3 regions of the Idiomarina sp. PL1-037 genome follow, and region 2 is predicted to be linked to each of the others. Evidence: predicted binding sites of a transcription regulator. Region 2 holds the regulator's gene; each other region holds the start of a gene.
The links. The regulator sigma-54, encoded in region 2, starts transcription at its own class of promoters, with help from an activator protein. The targets are predictions, from matches to a motif close to GTTGGCACGNNNNTNGNNT.
Positions count from the first base shown of each region.

Region 1: fliE (flagellar hook-basal body complex protein FliE) is a predicted target of sigma-54. The motif match lies at 1,677-1,695, and genes of this name have one in related genera.
Region 3: U0358_RS03865 (flagellar hook-length control protein FliK) is a predicted target of sigma-54. The motif match lies at 1,468-1,486, and genes of this name have one in related genera.

Region 1 covers NZ_CP139873.1:850,651-853,794, reverse strand. The annotation lists gene fliF (flagellar basal-body MS-ring/collar protein FliF) at 1-1,249, opposite strand, end outside; gene fliE (flagellar hook-basal body complex protein FliE) at 1,297-1,629, opposite strand; gene U0358_RS03830 (sigma-54-dependent transcriptional regulator) at 1,777-3,138, opposite strand; gene U0358_RS03825 (sensor histidine kinase) at 3,131-3,144, opposite strand, start outside.
Region 2 covers NZ_CP139873.1:439,592-442,735, reverse strand. The annotation lists gene lptB (LPS export ABC transporter ATP-binding protein) at 1-371, shown strand, start outside; gene U0358_RS02090 (RNA polymerase factor sigma-54) at 393-1,853, shown strand; gene hpf (ribosome hibernation promoting factor) at 1,881-2,168, shown strand; gene ptsN (PTS IIA-like nitrogen regulatory protein PtsN) at 2,172-2,642, shown strand; gene rapZ (RNase adapter RapZ) at 2,633-3,144, shown strand, end outside.
Region 3 covers NZ_CP139873.1:856,412-859,555, forward strand. The annotation lists gene fliI (flagellar protein export ATPase FliI) at 1-984, shown strand, start outside; gene fliJ (flagellar export protein FliJ) at 988-1,431, shown strand; gene U0358_RS03865 (flagellar hook-length control protein FliK) at 1,556-3,144, shown strand, end outside.

The DNA.
Region 1 (3,144 bases), 410 kb from region 2:
CTAACCCACCTTGCAGCAAACGGCGAATATTTGCGATTTCTTCCACGCTACGCGATTGCGTTTCACCTTCGCCCGCTTCGTTGGTTATTGCTTCATGGTTCACCGCAACAGAAACACTCAAGCGCTTAATAGTGCCGGTTTGGCTTCGTGTATAAGTGACTGAATTATCAAGCTCATAATTACGGGTTGCTTCACGATGAGTACTGCCCGTAGCACCGCCGCCGGCATTTCCCGCTCCGGCTTCTTCAGGAATGTCTGAATCCAGTGGAGGTTGATTTGTTAACGCGCCCGGAATACCGCCAATTGCACTACCCATCGAGCGGTTTTCAACCGTCATTTCGCTGCGAATGGCTGGCATATCAGGATTAAACTGTCGTTGGGTTTCTTCACGTTGAGTAAAGTCCATGGTCACATCAACCTGTGCCGTATAATTGTCATAACCCAGCACAGGAATCAAAATACTATCGATTTTTTCGAGATATTCTTGTTCGCGTTTTTGTTCAATTTGATACTCACGCGAGCTTTTCGCCGCCAACGCGCTTTGTGAACCAGAGTTGAGCAAGCGTCCGGCCTGGTCAGTTACGGTTACATTCTCGGTATTCAGACCGGTAACGGACGACGCGACCATATCCACAATTGACGCCACTTCTTCTTCACTGAGCGAGCTTCCGCCACGAACATTCAGCATGACCGAGGCTTTAGGTTGCTTTTCGCGACGAGCAAAGACATTTTCTTTGGGTACCGCAAGTAACACTCTGGCAGCAGAGACTTTTCTGATTTCTTCAATAGCGCGCGCTAATTGAACTTCACGAGAATGAAGCAGGCGCTCACGCTCCAGTCGCTGACTAACGCCAAAGCCTGGTTCACTCATTAATATTTCTGAACCGTTGTTGGTCGAATTACCGTAATCAACACCCGCACGGGTTAGCTGCAGTTTAATTGACTCGTAATCTTCTTCCGGAACCGAAACCGTATTGCCGTCCACCTGGTATTCAATACCGTTTGCATCCATGTAGTCGAGGGTGCTGATCAATTCCTGAGTTTCTAACTTACCCAAAGGCCGGTAGGTTGGCTCCTGAGCCCACAACATTATAAAAACTGCAATGGCCACACAAATAGCCAAAGCCAAGACCACAATCACCTGACGCAGCATGTCAAAGTTGCCTAACATCGTCATGATGCTGGTCTTTTCACTGCCGTCATCGTTACCTGAACTGTTGTTATCAGGTAAGTCAGTATCTTGTACCATTAGATCCGTTGATTCAGCCACGACTTATATCTCCAGTGATGCAGCGGTTAAACCGGCATTGACATTATTTCTTTGTACGCATCAACGACTTTGTTGCGCACCTGAACCGTTGCCTCAAACGCTATGCTCGACTTTTGACTGGCAATCATGGTTTGCTCCAGCGTGACATTTGGGTCACCGAGTTCCATGCGGGTTTTTAAATCACCTGAGGTTTGCTGCAGTTCGTTAACATTATCCATTGCGTTTTTCAGCATATTGGAAAAATCAGCCTGAGAGGTATTGCCTTGCAGGGCGTTCACATTCGTAGGCTGATCACGCTGGGAAGCCTGCGTGGCCATAGACTGTAACTGTTGATAAAGTGCGTTTGCTTCCACTTTCATAATTAACCCCGTCAAAAATTCATCACTGACTTTATTTAAGGTTAGTTATGCAAACAGAGTGCCAACTTTTGATCGCGGCGGTGAGGTACAAAGAAAAGCCCTGAGAAACAGGGCTAATGGTAATGGACAAGGTATTTCAAGACCGTATTATGAGCCGGTCAGAGTCAGCCCCTGTTCCCGAATTTTCGCAAGCTTGTAGCGCAACGTGCGAGGACTAATCCCAAGCTCATCGGCAACAGGTTGGCGTTTCCCCTGATGCCGTTGCAGCGCCTCTTTGATAATTTGGTATTCCTGATGGAAAAGTGACTCATCGAGGTTTTCCGACTTATCTTCAGGCGTCTCCACCTGCTCCGGAAACACACTAACGGTTTCCACCGCGTCATTTAGTTCCAGCATAAGGTCCTGTGGCTGAATTTCCCCATCGCGATGCAACACCAGAGCTCTTTGCACTACATTTTCCAGCTCCCGAACGTTGCCCGGCCAGGAATAGCGCTTTAACTGTTGAACTGCTGCGGCGGAGAAATTGACGGGCGTTTTAATACCGGAACGTTGTTTATGTCGCTGCAATAAATTTTCTGCCAGAGGAACGATATCCGCAGGTCGTTCACGTAGAGACTTCCAATGCAGAGGAAACACGTTCAGCCGATACATTAAATCTTCGCGTAATAGCCCTTCGCGCACCGCCTGTTGTAAATCTCGGTTAGAGGTAGCTATTAACCGGACATCCAACTGTATGGTTTTACGTGACCCCAGACGCTCAACCTGGCGCTCCTGAATGACTCGTAACAGCTTAGCCTGCAAGTGCATAGCCATTTCAGTCACTTCATCGAGCAGCAAAGTACCGCCCTGAGCCAGTTCAAATTTACCGGGCGAAGACTGATTAGCGCCCGTAAAGGCACCTTTCTCATAACCAAATAACATCGATTCCAGCATGTTCTCGGGTATGGCTGCGCAGTTAATAGCAATAAAGGGCCCATCTGAGCGACCCGAGTGCTGGTGAATATAACGCGCCAGCACTTCTTTACCGGTACCACTAGGCCCGGTGACCATAACGCTCGCTTCACTACCCGCAACTTTTCGTGCCATAGCCAGCACGGCCTGGCTGGAATCTTCTTCTGCTACCGGCTCAATATCGTTAATTGCACCATCGGGCAAATAACGCTGCACCAGTGTTTGTAGCTTTTCAATTGAAAACGGCTTAGTCAGATAATCGACAGCGCCTTCACGCATAGCAACGACTGCGTCATCCACCTTTGCAAAGGCCGTCATCATAATAACCGGAATGTCGTATTGCTGATTATTCATGCTGCGCAATAACTGTAAGCCATCAATTCCCGGCATTTGTACATCGCTGATAACCAGCGCCACGGATTCTTTTTTCAGAATAAGCAAGGCTTCTTCGCCATTAGCGGCTTCCAGGCACTGACAATCAGCCAGTTCCAGCGTATCGATAATTGCTTCACGCAGCGATACGTCATCTTCAACAACCAATACTTGTCGCTCAGCCATAACGTA
Region 2 (3,144 bases):
ATGCTTTGCTCGAAGAGTTTCATATTGGGCACATAGCAAACAGTCAGGGCATGAGCCTGTCAGGTGGTGAACGCCGTCGGGTCGAAATTGCCCGTGCCCTGGCAGCGGAACCTACATTTATTTTGCTGGATGAGCCTTTTGCCGGGGTGGATCCCATTTCGGTTATTGATATTAAAAAGATTGTTGAACATTTGAAACAACGTGGTATTGGTGTACTGATTACTGACCACAATGTTCGCGAAACATTGTCTGTTTGTGAACACGCTTATATTGTCAGTCATGGCGAGCTTATTGCAAGCGGCGATGCGGAAAGTATATTATCGAATCAACAGGTTAGAGACGTTTACCTCGGTGAGCAGTTCACCCTATAACGTGATACCGGGACAGTCATTATGAAGCAAAGTCTGCAGCTAAAAATTGGTCAGCAGCTGACCATGACGCCACAACTTCAACAGGCTATCCGCCTGCTGCAGCTTTCCTCGCTCGATCTTCAGTCAGAAATTCAGGATGCGTTAGACAGTAATCCATTGCTGGAGGTTGAAGGTGAAACAAGTAACGACGCCGACCAGTCTGAAACCCGCAACATTGAGGAAAGGGACGACAGTCAGCGGGAAACATCCGACGTTATAAAAACTCAGGAGATGCCTGACGAACTGCCGGTCGACAGCAGTTGGGACGACACCTACTCCAGTCATACCCCTGCCAACGGCGCAGCCTCCTCTGGTAAATCCTTTGACGGCGATTTTGAAGTCTACCAGGGCTCTACCAGCGAATCTCTGCAGGATCACCTACTCTGGCAGATGCAACTTTCTCATTTCTCAGAAGAAGACACCGCCATAGCGGAAGCCATTATCGAGGCCATAGACGACAACGGCTACCTAATGGTCGATGTTGATGAAATTATTGAAGCCGTGCGTCTGCCCGAAGTAGAAGCAGAAGAAGTTTGCATGGTGCTAAAGCGTATTCAGCATTTTGATCCAATTGGTGTCGGCGCTCGCAGTGTCAGTGAGTGCCTTGCCATTCAATTGCGGCAACTGAGCGACGACACTGAATACAAGCAGGTTGCTTTATGCTTAGTGACTGAACATATGGACTTACTCGGCAGTCGCGATTTTCGCACTATTCAGCGTAAACTGAAGTTATCGGAAGACGATTTACGCCAGACTATGCGATTAATTCAACAATTGCATCCGCATCCGGGCGAGCAAGTTGCACAGCAACCTGTTGAATATGTTATTCCTGACGTGGCCGTTACTAAAAAAAATGGTCGCTGGATGGTCGAATTAAACCCCGACAGCGTACCTAAATTAAAAGTGAACGAAGAATACGCCGCCTTAAGTAAAGCGGCAAAGTCAGTAGCCGACAGCCAGTACATAAAGAACCATACGCAAGAAGCTCGCTGGTTCATAAAAAGCCTGGAGAGCAGGAATGATACGCTGCTGAAGGTGGCTAATTGCATAGTACAGCGCCAGCAAGGCTTTTTTGAGCATGGTGAAGAGGCTATGAAGCCCATGGTACTGAACGATGTTGCTGAAACTGTCGATATGCATGAAAGTACGATTTCACGCGTAACGACACAAAAATACTTACACTGCCCAAGTGGTGTATTTGAGTTGAAATATTTTTTCTCAAGCCATGTCAGTACAGAGGGCGGTGGTGAGTGTTCAAGCACGGCAATACGTGCTTTAATTAAGAAGATGGTCGCTGCTGAAAATCGCAGTAAACCATTAAGCGACAGTAAGATTGCTGAACTGATAGCCGAACAGGGTATCCAAGTAGCAAGAAGGACAATTGCGAAGTATCGGGAATCGTTGAACATTCCATCATCGAGCCAACGCAAAAGTCTTTTATAACTTTGTTAACTGCAGAAGGAAGACGTTATGCAAATTAATTTGACCGGTCATCACATCGATATTACCGAAGCTCTGCGTGACTACGTGGACACAAAATTTGCCAAGCTGGAAAGACATTTTGACCATATAACGAATGTTCACGTCATCCTAAACGTTGAAAAAACGATTCAAAAAGCGGAAGCTACGCTGCACGTGAATGGCGGTGAGCTTTTCGCCGATTCAAAGCACGAAGATATGTACGCGGCCATCGACGGTTTAATTAATAAACTGGACCGTCAGGTGATTAAACACAAAGAGAAAATGAAACAACATTAATCCATGCAACTGAGTGAATTGTTAAGCGCCGACTGCACCAAGTGTGCAGTCGAGGGCGCAAGTAAAAAAAGACTACTTGAAACCATTAGTCAAATCGTAGCCCCTAAGCTGTCTGGCATTACCCGTCATGACATTTTTGAGAGCCTGTTAAACCGTGAACGTTTAGGCAGTACGGGAATTGGCTTAGGTATCGCAATTCCTCATGGCCGTTTACCTAATGCAAATCATCCGGTGGCGGTATTATTGACCCTAGACGAACCTATCGAGTTCGATTCTATTGACAACCAGCCTGTCGATATTATCTTCGCGCTTCTGGTGCCGGAGTCAGAGCACGAGAACCATTTACAAACATTGGCCACTGTGGCCAGAAGAATGAATGACAAAGACTGCACCCGCGCACTGCGCCATGCAGATTCTGACAAAGCGTTATATCAATTATTTGTGGGCGAAGGTGAACAGTCGCCATGCAACTGATCATTGTTAGTGGTCGTTCCGGATCAGGTAAGACAATTGCTCTGCGCGTACTGGAAGACTTAGGCTTTTATTGCGTTGATAATTTACCCATAAGCCTGTTGCCAACGCTGGTGCATGCAGTCATCGAGCAATATCAAAAAATAGCCATCAGCATTGATGTCCGCAATTTACCAGAGCATTCTGAAGAATTACTGGATTCTCTGAGCTTTTTGCCCAAAGGCGTTGAACCGGAAATTCTGTTTATTGACTCTGACGACAATACCTTGCTAAAGCGTTTTGGCGAGACTCGTCGCCTGCATCCGTTATCGCAAAAAGAACTGCCTCTGCTTGAAGCGCTTCAGGCCGAACATAAAATGCTTGAACCCATTATGGAGAGAGCAACCTGGCGCCTCGACAGCAGCGATTTATCTCTGCACCAATTAAGTGAACAGGTCACTGAGCGGGTGCTGGGACGAGCGGATAAAAAGCTGATTATAGTGTTTCAGTCTTTTGGTTTTAAGTA
Region 3 (3,144 bases), 420 kb from region 2:
TCTGACGGGAAAACTTACCGCAGCAAGCCCATGAACCCATTGAATCGACGTCAGGTGAAGCAGCCGCTGGATGTTGGCGTAACGGCTATTAATGCCTGTTTAACCGTCGGGCAGGGTCAGCGAATGGGGCTGTTCGCCGGCAGTGGCGTGGGGAAAAGTGTGCTGTTGGGCATGATGACTCGCGGTACCACGGCGGACGTGATTGTGGTTGGCCTGATAGGCGAACGTGGCCGGGAAGTAAAAGAGTTTATAGAAGAAATTCTCGGTGAGGAAGGTCGTGAGAAAGCGGTTGTTATCGCGGCGCCTGCCGACCAGTCCCCTCTTATTCGTTTACGCGGTTGTGAAACGGCTTCTCAGGTTGCTGAGTACTTTCGTGACCAGGGACTGAATGTGCTGCTGTTAATGGATTCATTGACTCGTTACGCCATGGCGCAGCGAGAGATAGCACTGGCTGTTGGCGAGCCACCTGCAACCAAAGGTTATCCGCCTTCTGTTTTCGCAAAGTTGCCGGCATTGGTTGAAAGGGCTGGTAATGGCGGCGACGGTCAGGGTTCTGTTACCGCATTCTATACGGTTCTGACCGAAGGCGATGACTTGCAGGATCCAATTGCTGACTCGGCAAGAGCGATACTGGACGGGCACATTGTACTGAACCGGGAACTAGCCGACAGCGGTCATTATCCGGCAATAGATATTGAAGCGTCTATCAGCCGGGTTATGCCACAGGTTGTTTCAGAAGAGCATATGCAACAGGCGATAAAAGTCAGACAATGGTACTCAAGCTACCGCCGTAATCGTGACCTGATTTCCATTGGCGCATACACTCGCGGAAGTGATCCGGCAATTGATCAGGCTATTGCAATGCAACCGCGAGTGAGTCAGTTTTTACAGCAGAAAATGCGTGACGTAGTGAATTATGATGAAAGCTTGTTATTGCTTAATCAGTTAGTTAATCCGAACCAAAAACAGTCAGCGGGCATGTAATTTATGGCTGAGTTGGCACAGTTGGAAATGTTGCGGGAGCTGGAACAAAGGCGCGAAGATAAAGCCGCTCAGGACTTCTCTCAGGTGCAGCAACAGGTTCAGGAACAGCAGATGCGTCTGGACGGCATGTCAAAATATCGACTCGACTATTTAAACCAGCTGCAGCATCGCGGGCAAAGCGGAATTGCCTCAATGCAGGTAGGGCAGTATCACGCCTTTGTCGGAAAATTAGACGAAGGTGTTGAACAGTTGCATCACGACATTATTAAGTTGCAGCAGGTGTTACAACAACGTAAAGATCGTTGGCTGGCGCAGCGTCGCAAGCGTGAATCGATAGACTTTTTAATAAAAGAAAAGCGCAAGCGTGAGCAAATAGCCGAAGCCAGAAAAGAACAAAATAACCTGGACGATTTTAGCAGTCAGCGTTTTATTCGCGCCAGAAAATAGTTGGAACGAAATTTGCTTGGATACTGACTAGATATTGTTTGCTCAGCTATTGAAAATAGCGCAAGCGCATTGCGAAGTATTATTAAGCAAGGCGTCAATAAGCACTTAATTCAGGAATAAAACTATGCAACAGCTGCTTAATTTAACCGAATCTGCCGACAAGTTTGCACGAGTTGGTAAAGGTAACGACCTATCAGTGAAGAGCGCCGATGGCGATAGCGGTGAGTTCTCGCGGCTGATGCTACAGCAAAATAGCGGCGATAAAGAGCTGCAACAACTGGCCGCTAAAATTGAAGCTTACCAGAAAGCCGGTAACGACGGTGAAGGTGAGCTTGAAGGTAAAGACATCGAGCAGAAAAATGTCGGTGAGCCGGTAACCCGAAACTTATGGGAGCTGTTGCAGCAAATGAAGCAGGAAAGTGCTGAGGTAAGCTCTGAAGGCGAAATTGTCGTGAGTGACGAGATGGATGTTGCTGCGGGCGATGGCGAGCTAAAAATGACCGATGAGCAACTGGCGGAAATGCTGGAAGCCCTAATGGCTAAGCTGGATTCGGCTAGTAAAAGTGAGGGTGATGCCGTTATGACGGATGCCGAACGGCAGAAATTTGCCGACGAGCTTCTGGCCGGCATGACCGATAGTGATAAACAGGCATTACAGGCAAAGCTTCAACAACTTATACAGGCCGCAGAGCAGGGCGAAGGGGCTGAAAGTGCGGTTGAGGATGCCGGTAAGTTCATTGTTAATTTGCTTGAACCCCTTATACCAAAAGCCGACGCTGATAAGTTGTTAGTGGGTAATGAAAAAGCGTTAACTCAGGCTTTGAATGAGGCCGCAGAGCGTGTATTGGCTCAATTGTCTGTATCTCCGGATAAAAGCACAGGCAAGCCGCAAAGTGCTGAAGAATTAACAAATTTGCTTAAGCAACTGGAGCAGCAGGTTTCTGCGCAACAAGCGAAAGGCGAAAGCAGTGAGTTGAGTTTAGCTGAGCAGAAGAAACTGCAGCAGTTCACCGCCGAATTGCGCAAGATTTTAGCCAGCCAAAATGGCGGCGCTGATAAGCCTCAGGCTTTGACTCAGGAGCAGTCGGCTAAAGCTGAGCAGTTACTGGCTGAAGTGAGACAATTATTAAAAGGTCGTACGGGGCTGAGCGAAAAATCGGTAGAACAAGGTAAGGTTGCAGAGCCTGTTAAATCATCGGAATCCGTTATTACAGCCACGGACTCAAAAGCTGGTAAAGAAAAAACCAGTTTTGGCGATATGGGTGTGAAAAGCGATGAGGGTAAGCAAACGGCTAAAGGTGTTTCTGTGAATGCAGCTGTTGAAGCAGAAACAAAAGTAGCCGATGCGGTTCAGCAAGGACAAGTATTCCGGAATAACACCGATGCGTTGGCCGATGCCAGTGCGGCTCGGGCAATTCAGGGGCAAATGGTGTCAACCGCGCAGGGAACTGTAGCTGCGAATGAATCCAGTCAGGCGAATACGTTGCAGGCACTACAACGACCATTAGATTTGCAGCAAACTGAAGCGTCGCAAAAACTGCAGGAGCGTATCAATATTATGATGAGCAGGAATATCCAGCGTGCGGATATTCGTCTGGATCCGCCGGAACTTGGTAGTGTTCACATTCGCGTTAATATGAGCGGTGAGCAGGCGTCTGTGCAGTTTCAGGCTCAAACACAACAGGCTCGAGATGCGTTAGAGACGACCATGCC